One region of the Nocardia sp. CA-128927 genome, then DNA from elsewhere that is predicted to be linked to it. Evidence: riboswitches for the same ligand, from Rfam matches in the RefSeq annotation. Region 1 holds a riboswitch; each other region holds the start of a gene.
What was found. A riboswitch is a leader RNA that binds a small molecule or an ion and turns the genes downstream of it on or off. The one in region 1 is predicted to bind S-adenosylmethionine.
Positions count from the first base shown of each region.

Region 2: linked by a shared signal. The riboswitch ahead of ACQPW1_RS03145 (aminotransferase class V-fold PLP-dependent enzyme) and the one ahead of ACQPW1_RS46575 (rhodanese-like domain-containing protein) in region 1 are both predicted to bind S-adenosylmethionine.
Region 3: linked by a shared signal. The riboswitch ahead of ACQPW1_RS06425 (bifunctional o-acetylhomoserine/o-acetylserine sulfhydrylase) and the one ahead of ACQPW1_RS46575 (rhodanese-like domain-containing protein) in region 1 are both predicted to bind S-adenosylmethionine.
Region 4: linked by a shared signal. The riboswitch ahead of ACQPW1_RS15785 (amino acid ABC transporter permease) and the one ahead of ACQPW1_RS46575 (rhodanese-like domain-containing protein) in region 1 are both predicted to bind S-adenosylmethionine.

Region 1 covers NZ_CP192087.1:10,032,125-10,034,292, forward strand. Annotated here, with positions in the region: gene ACQPW1_RS46570 (O-succinylhomoserine sulfhydrylase) at 1-917, opposite strand, end outside; gene ACQPW1_RS46575 (rhodanese-like domain-containing protein) at 1,003-1,419, opposite strand; SAM riboswitch class IV at 1,434-1,550, opposite strand; gene ACQPW1_RS46580 (Rv0361 family membrane protein) at 1,614-2,060, opposite strand.
Region 2 covers NZ_CP192087.1:639,056-641,223, forward strand. Annotated here, with positions in the region: gene ACQPW1_RS03140 (LysE family translocator) at 328-975, opposite strand; SAM riboswitch class IV at 1,125-1,238, shown strand; gene ACQPW1_RS03145 (aminotransferase class V-fold PLP-dependent enzyme) at 1,285-2,168, shown strand, end outside.
Region 3 covers NZ_CP192087.1:1,391,795-1,393,962, reverse strand. Annotated here, with positions in the region: gene ACQPW1_RS06430 (TetR/AcrR family transcriptional regulator) at 1-649, shown strand, start outside; SAM riboswitch class IV at 701-811, shown strand; gene ACQPW1_RS06425 (bifunctional o-acetylhomoserine/o-acetylserine sulfhydrylase) at 904-2,168, shown strand, end outside.
Region 4 covers NZ_CP192087.1:3,338,452-3,340,619, reverse strand. Annotated here, with positions in the region: gene ACQPW1_RS15790 (hypothetical protein) at 1-196, opposite strand, end outside; SAM riboswitch class I at 620-714, shown strand; gene ACQPW1_RS15785 (amino acid ABC transporter permease) at 983-2,041, shown strand; gene ACQPW1_RS15780 (amino acid ABC transporter ATP-binding protein) at 2,038-2,168, shown strand, end outside.

The sequences.
Region 1 (2,168 bases):
TCGTGCTGCGGATGTGATTCCAGGAAGGGGTATCTCACCCAGCTGACGGCTTTGTTCGTCTCCAGGAATCGGGCGATGCGCAGTGCGGATTCGGTCGAATGACGCACGCGCAGCGGCATTGTCTCCAAACCCTTGAGCAGCGTCCACGCGTTGAACGGGCTCAGCGCCGGACCGGTATGGCGCATCAGGGTTTTCACCGGACCCTCGATGTAATCCTTCGCACCGAGGATGGCGCCACCGAGTACCCGGCCCTGGCCGTCGATGTGCTTGGTGCCCGAGTAGACGACCACGTCGGCACCGAGTTCGAAACCGCGTTGCAGCAGCGGGGTGGCAAAGACGTTGTCCAGCACCACCTTCGCGCCCGCGGCGTGTGCGAGCTCGGTGACCCGGCGCACGTCGACGAGGGTCTGCATCGGATTGGCCGGTGTCTCGAAGAACACCGCCTGGGTGGGCACGGACAGTGCCTGCTCCCACTGGTCCAGATCCTCGCCGTCGACGAAGACGGTCTCGATGCCCCAGCGCGGCAGGATCTCGTTGCACACCACGAAGCAGGACCCGAACAGGCTGCGCGCGGCCACAAGTCGATCACCGGCGGCGAGCAGCGCGCCCAAAGCGGTGAATACCGCGGACATTCCGCTCGCGGTGGCGAAGCACGCCTCGGCGCCGTCGAGCAGCCGCATCCGCTCCTCGAACATGGCGACTGTCGGGTTGCCGTAACGGGAGTAGACGAAATGCTCCACGTCGCCGGTGAACGCGGCCTCCGCGGCCTCCGCGCTCTCGTAGACGAAGCCCGAGGTCAGGTACAGCGCCTCGGACGTTTCCTCGAAACCGGAGCGCCGCAACCCCCCTCGCACACCGAGTGTCGCGGGACCGACACCCTCGGGCAGCGGCTTGTCGAACGCACCACCGGTAATCACGACTGCCTCCCGCTGCGCGACCACACCCCTGGGCGCGCAAACTCCGGCCCTCCAAATGCTGACCTACAGCACGTGCAGCACGTACTCATGACTGCCGCCAAGGCAACCCGAGGGCACGCCAGCCGGTGCCGCCGCGATGTCCGTCCGCGCCGACCGGGCCTTCGAAACCCTCGAGCACGTTGTACGAGGTGCCGAACCCGGCCTGGGTCGAGGCGATCGCCGCGCCGATGGAGCGCTGGCCCGAGCGACAGAGGAAGATCACCGGGGCTTCCGGGTTGTGCCCGTCGAGCGCCGTGACCAGCTGCTCGGTGAACTCGCCGTTGCGCGTGCCGGTCGAATCGACCCACTCGATCAGCACCGTCGGGCGCTCGATCGAACTGGTGTCGGGCACACCGACGAACTTCCACTCGGCCTCGGTGCGCACATCGACCAAGACGGCTTCGGGGTTGTCCCGCAACAGATCCCAAGCCTGCTGCGGGGTGATGTCACCGGCATAACTCATCTGGACCCTCCTAGAATCCGCACTTGCCGCGCTCGGGTTTGACGCGCGGCCAGGTCGTCACCCGGAGCACCCCACCGCGGAGGAGGGTTGCCGACCAGTATTGCCGGGGCTTGACACTGGTTCTCATGACCTTCTGCTGAGATTGCCTGGACTAGGGTCGCCCTGTCAAATGGCTGCTCACGGTATGAGAATGCTCAATTACAGACCAACCATTTGCCACCGGATCGAGTCAGATTCCAGGTCGATGTCGCCTCATCGCCGTCGACTTTGGTGGTTACCGTGGCCTTCGCCCGGTCGCCATCGACCGCCGGATCGACGAGTTTCGTGATTTCCACGGTCTTTCCGCCGCCCGAACGCCCGGCGAGTGGGGAGCGTTTCGGGTCGAAGTTCTGGCAGCCCGTGCCTGGTGGGGGCACCAAGTCGGTGGTGTTGGAGCCCTCTACGAAGTTGCGCACCGCGGCGGCGATCTTGTCCGATTCTGTGACATTTTTCTCAGCGGGCGACATGGCGCCGCCGATGATGATCGCGCCGAGCACGACGACCGCGATGACGGCTGCGGCGACGAACGGTGCCACGGAACGCTTGTCGGTCTGGTCGACCTCGATGACTTCGTCCTCCGCAGGTGACTGCTGATCGCTCATATGACGATGATCCCTGGTCGACGGGGATATACGACGCTCGACCCCGACGCGGATGGGCGCGAGCGGCGAAGGTCGTTGCGCCACGCGGGTATCAACGGTGCGAGATCG
Region 2 (2,168 bases), 1.1 Mb from region 1:
CCCACCTCCCATTCGACCTGCCTCGCACTTCCCTGTTGTTTGTGTCATAGCTGGGTTACCAGTGGGCAAACACCACGGTGACCAGTTGTCCACGGTACTCGGGGTTGTCGACGTTTGTTGTTCACCGGCGCGGTTGCCGGTCTTCCGGCCGCAGGCGGGGTTGTTGCAGGTCGTGGCGATTTCCGCCGGACGCGCCGAAGCAACCCCTGGTGGGCGGGTTGCCCGGCGGGTTCGCCAGGTGATCGCTGCGTCGATCCGCTCAGGCCGGTGTGATTCCCCACATCGACCTGGTGATCTTGCAGCTCAGGGCGTTTCGAGCGGAATCGATCAGGCCGCGGAGGCGGCGGTGCCGATGCCGAGGGCGGTCAGGATGGCGGCGCTGGCCTGTTCGAGCCGATCCCGGATCTTCGGGCGGCGCAGCAGCGCGACCGCGCGGGACGCGGCCAGGGCCAGGAGCACCATCGCTACCGCGGCAATGGTCGATTCGACGGCGCCGAGCGCGAGGGTGTTGGCGAAGGTGACCTCGGTCAGGAACTGGGGCAGCACGGCGAGATAGAACAGGCCGACTTTCGGGTTGAACATGCACGAGAAAACGCCCGCGGTGAACGCCGAGCGAACCGATACGCGGGTGCCGCCGCCCGCCTGCGCGAGGCCCTCGGCGCCCTCGGCCGCCAGCCCCGCCCTGCGCTGCCGCCGCTGATCGAGCAGCGCGCGGATACCCAAGTACACCAAGTAGATTCCGCCGACCACCTTGAGCGCGCGGTACGCGGTCGCCGACTGCTCCAGCACCGCGGCGACACCGGCCGCGACCACCACCGCCCACAGGATCCCGCCCAGCGCCGACCCGATCGCCGCCGCGATCCCCGGTCGGGCGTCTACCAGCGAGAACCGCAGCACGAGAAACGAATCCGGGCCCGGGGTGAGCGCCAGCAGGACGCACAGGCCGATGAAGCTGATCAGGAGCGAAAGTGACACCTCATGATGTGACCGCAAAGTCGCCGGATAAGCAACGGATTTCCACCCGCGCCCGCCGCGGGTGACCAGCGCGGACGGGTTTTCCGGGCGAACACGCGGCGTCGCGGACCAGTTGACAGGGCCGGGGGACATCTGCCAATCTCGGGTCAGGTCATGAGTACCAGCGTTCAGCCCCGGCTTGCTGGTCGGCAACCCTCCTCCGCGGTGGGGTGCTCCGGGTGACGACCAGGCCGACGCCCGACCGGGTGCGGCAAGCGCGGACTCGACGAATCTTCTGATCACGAGTCCCAGAGCCGACGGGATTTCGTGATGACTGCTGTGGCCACCCAGACCTGTGCCCCCCTCGCCAGGGTTTCCGGTGACGACCTCCAGGTACCGCTCGTCCAGGGCGGGACGACCACCTACGCCAACTTCGACTACGCCGCGAGCGCCCCCGCATTGGCCCAGGTCACCGACCGGGTGCAGCAGCTGCTGCCGTTCTACGCGAGCGTGCACCGCGGCGCCGGCTACGCCTCGCGGATCTCCACCGAGTGCTACGAGGCGGCCCGCGGTTCGGTGACCCGCTTCCTCGACGCGGCCGACGACCAGGTGGTGGTGTTCACCCGCAACACCACCGACTCGCTGAACCTGCTCGCGTCCTGTGTGCCCGGCGACACCGTGGTGCTCGACATCGAGCATCACGCCAACTTCCTGCCGTGGACCAGGCACGGCCGCCGCGTCGTGCAGGCCGCGGCCACCGTCGAGGAGACCATCGGGCGGCTCGTCGCCGAGCTGTGTAGCAAGCCCGCCGCGCTGCTCGCGGTCACCGGCGCGTCCAACGTGACCGGCGAGGTGCTGCCGCTGGAGCGCCTGGCCACCATCGCCCACCAGTGCGGCGCCCGCATCCTCGTCGACGCCGCGCAGCTCGCGCCGCATCGGCGAATCAGCCTGCGCGACACCGGCATCGACTACCTCGCGTTCTCCGGCCACAAGCTGTACGCGCCGTTCGGCGCGGGCGTGCTGGTCGGCCGCCGTGACTGGCTCGACAACGCGGAGCCGTACCTGGCCGGTGGCGGCGCGGTCCGCGAGGTCACCACCACCGGTGCCGAGTGGGCGCCCGCCCCGCAGCGGCACGAGGGCGGTTCGCCCAACGTGCTCGGCGCCGCCGCGCTCGCCGCCGCCTGTGACGCCCTCAGCGAGATCGACGCCGACAC
Region 3 (2,168 bases), 1.9 Mb from region 1:
ACCTCCCGGCCTGCGCGAACGCAAGAAGCAGCAGACCAGGTTGCGGATCATCGAGGTCGGGCTGAACCTGTGCGACACACAGGGTTTCGACGCGACGACGGTCGAACAGATCGCCAACGCCGCGGACGTCTCACCGCGCACGATCAACCGGTACTTCGACAGCAAAGAGGACATCGTCCTCGGGCCGGTGCAGGACTTCGGCCAGGCCGTGGCGGAGACGCTGCGCCGACTCCCGGTCACCGACAACGAACTGGAATCGCTGCGCACGGCGTTCCTGCAGGTGATCGACCGCGCGGTCAGCGAACCCGCGGGCGGGCCGGTCTCGTTCCGGCAGTTCCAGCAGATGCAGCGGATCGTGCGCAGCAGTCCCGCGGTCAGCGCGCGCAGCATCGAACACGCCGACAGCAAGAACATCGCCATCGCCGCGGTGGTCGCCGAACGACTCGCCACCACGCCCTGCGCACTCCCGGTGCGGCTGATCCTCGGCACCTGGCAGCTCATCGCCCACCTCGCCATGGAATGCGGCGAGAGCATGTTCGACTACGACGATCTGCACGACGCCGCTACCGCAGGCCGGAACTCGTTCACCGCGGCCTTCGACGAGTTCGTCCGGGTCTGCGGCGGCGCGCGGACCAGCGCGTCCGGCTGAGTTCGCGGATAGGTTTCGGCCGTCGCGGGGCGTCCGGTTATGATGCCCTCAGGTCATGAGTGCCAGCGCGAAGCCCCGGCTTGCTGGACGGCAACCCTCCAGCAGCGGTGGGGTGCTCCGGGTGATGACCGGGCTCTCGAAGGTCGAGAGCAAGCGCGCTTTCAGGAGGTTCCCGAAATGTGTTGTTGTCCTTCGCCCAAATCCCGATAACCCCCGTAGTTCTGGCGAACAACCTTTTCTTTGGAGCAAAGCTCATGAGTGATTCCACCGTGCCCGCAGCCGACTTCGATCCGGCGCAGTGGTCCTTCGAGACCAAGCAGGTACACGCGGGACAGGCCCCCGACGGCACCACCGGTGCCCGGGCCCTGCCCATCTACCAGACCACCTCGTACGCCTTCCGCGACACCGATCACGCCGCGGCGCTGTTCGGGCTCGCCGAGCCGGGCAACATCTACACCCGGATCATGAACCCCACCCAGGACGTGGTGGAGCAGCGCGTCGCCGCGCTCGAAGGCGGTGTCGCCGCACTGCTGCTCGCCTCCGGGCAGGCCGCGGAGACGTTCGCGATCCTGAACCTGGCGTCCTCGGGCGACCACATCGTGTCCAGCCCGCACCTTTACGGCGGCACCTACAACCTCTTCCACTACTCGCTGCCCAAGCTCGGCATCGAGGTGTCCTTCGTCGACGACCCCGACGACCTGGACCAGTGGCGGGCCGCGATCCGGCCGAACACCAAGGCGTTCTACGGCGAGACCATCGCCAACCCGAGCAGCGCCATCTTCGACATTCCCGGTATCTCCGCCATCGCGCACGAGGCCGGACTGCCGCTGATCGTGGACAACACGGTGGCCACCCCATACCTGATCCAGCCGTTGGTGCACGGCGCCGACATCGTCGTGCACTCGGCGACCAAGTACCTCGGCGGGCACGGCTCGGCGGTGGCCGGCGTGATCGTCGACGGCGGCAACTTCGACTGGACGGTGACCGACGCGCAGGGCCAGCCGCGCTTCCCCGGCTTCACCACCCCGGACCCGAGCTACCACGGTGCGGTGTTCGCCGACCTCGGCGCGCCCGCCTTCGCGCTCAAGGCCCGCGTGCAACTGCTGCGCGACCTCGGCTCGGCGATCTCGCCGTTCAACGCGTTCCTGATCAGCCAGGGCATCGAGACGCTGAGCCTGCGGGTCGAGCGGCATGTCGCCAACGCCAAGGCGGTGGCCGAGTTCCTGGCCGAACAGCCGGACGTCACGAAGGTCATCTACGCGGGCCTGCCGACCTCGCCGTGGTACGAGCGGGCAAAGCAGCTGGCACCGAAGGGCCCGGGCGCGATCGTCGCCTTCGAGCTGCGCGGCGGTGTCGATGCGGGCAAGAAGTTCGTGGACGGATTAGCCCTGCACAGCCATGTGGCTAACATCGGAGATGTGCGCTCCCTCGTGATTCATCCCGCGTCGACCACACACTCGCAGCTGACGCCCGAAGAGCAACTGCTCGCCGGTGTCACCCCGGGCCTGGTCCGGTTGGC
Region 4 (2,168 bases), 3.8 Mb from region 1:
CGGTGTTGTAGACGCCGAACAGGTCGCCGGGTGCGGCGGTGCCGGTCGGGGCGGGACGGTCGCTCGCCACGGCGGGCGGAACGGGCGGCACGGCGGGCGGGATCGGGGCCGCGCCCGCGGTCGGTGCCGCGAGCGCCAGTGCGACCGAGCAGGTCGCCACGGCGGACAATACGGTCAGACGGCGTTGCACGGCCACGGAGACCTCTTCTCATCGTCGACACAATCGAAGGCTGACGGTACTCCGGCAAACGCTGTGAACAGCCCGTATTGCCCCTGGCAAGCTATCGGCGTGTCACCTCGAGCCCACCGCTCCAGCACTGCCGATCGATCCCCTCCCCTCAGTTGCGCAAGCGCACACATCAGGTCTGCGGCCCGACTTCGCGGGGTCCGCACACGGACACCTCCGACGAGCCGTATGCTGCTCCCCGACGGAGCCGCCCCGAGCGCGTGAGCGCCCGATCACACTGCGCCAGCGCATATCCGGCTACCGGACTTACCCGGCGAATCGGGCTACGGCAAGATCTACGCTCACGGTGATTACTTCCCTTGCCCAAGGGTTCGCCTGCTGGGCATGATAATTCGGCTCGACCCTGACATCGTCCGGTGTCCGGATCGGCGACAACCATCCAGAGCGACCGAGAGACCTGGCTCGTCGACGTCGCAGCAACCCCCCGGTTCACCGGGTGCGGGTGCTTCCGCCGGGACCGATGGAGGAACCGAAGTGATCATCGCTGCTGTCCGAGGCACCCGTTGGGGCCGCCGTCATATCGATCAATGCAAAGTGACATCCGCGAGCTGTCGGGGCTGACCCGCAGCCAGTCTGTTGCACCCGTCGCTGGCCGGGTGATGTGACCGCGGCCCGATGTGGCGCGGTCCGTTCGTTCTTCCGAAGGACCTCGACCATGCGTGAGCGCAGCGAGCGAACAAATGACACAGCTGCTTTCGCACTCATGACGGAGCCGAGCGCCCGCGAGGTGGAGTCATGAGTGCGTCCGCCGCACCCGATGCCGTCGCCGTCCCCGACGCCGTTCTGGACCTGGCGCCGGACAAGTCCGTGCCCGCGTCGACCGAGAGCATCGCGGACTCCCCCGTGACACCCGCCGAATCCGCCACCGTTCCGGGCGATTCCGCGCCGACCGTCGCCAAGACGTGGCATCCGTGGCGCTGGGTGATCAGCGCCGTCGCGCTCAACCTGCTCGCCCAGTTCATCCACGGCCTGGTCACCAATCCCGGTTGGGATTGGCCGACTTTCGCGAAGTACATCACCGCGAAGTCGGTGCTCGCCTCGCTGAAGGTGACCCTGGAGCTCACCGCGTGGGGTACCGCCCTGGGCTTCCTGCTCGGCACCGCGCTGGCTATCGCGCGGCTGTCGAACAACCCGGTGCTGCGGGTGATCTCGTGGTGCTACATCTGGGCGTTCCGGTCGATTCCGCTCATCGTGCAGCTGCTGTTCTGGTTCAACATCGCCTACCTGTACAACACGCTGTCGGTCGGAATACCGTTCGGCCCCGCGTTTTTCACCTTCGAGGTGAACGGCGTGATCAGCGGGTTCACCGCGGCGGTGATCGGGCTCGCGCTGCATCAGGCGGCGTATTCGGCCGAGATCATCCGCGCGGGCATCATCTCGGTCGACGCCGGTCAGCTGGAAGCCGCTGCCGCGCTGGGTATTCCGAAGGTCCGGCAGTTCCGCTCCATCGTGGTCCCGCAGGCCATGCGGTCGATCCTGCCCAACGCGACCAACGAGGTGATCAGCCTGTTCAAGGGCACCTCGATCGTGTCGGTGATGGCGATCGCCGAGCTGTTCTATCAGGTCCAGGTGATCTACGGACGCAACGGCCGGGTGGTGCCGCTGCTGCTGGTCGCCACCGCCTGGTACATCGTGCTCACCACCATTCTCTCGGTGGCGCAGTACTACATCGAGCGCCACTACGCCAAGGGCACCCAGCGCACGCCACCGCCGTCGCCCACCCAGCGGGCCTGGCAGAAGCTGCGCGAGATCGCCGATTCCGGTTCCACCGCACCGCGAGGAGCGACCCGATGAGCACCGCACTCGCCGTCGAGGTCCGCGGCGTCCGCAAATCCTATGGCGCGCACGAGGTCTTGCGCGGCGTCGACCTGACCGTGCGCTCCGGCGAGGTGGTCACGGTGATCGGCCCGTCCGGTTCCGG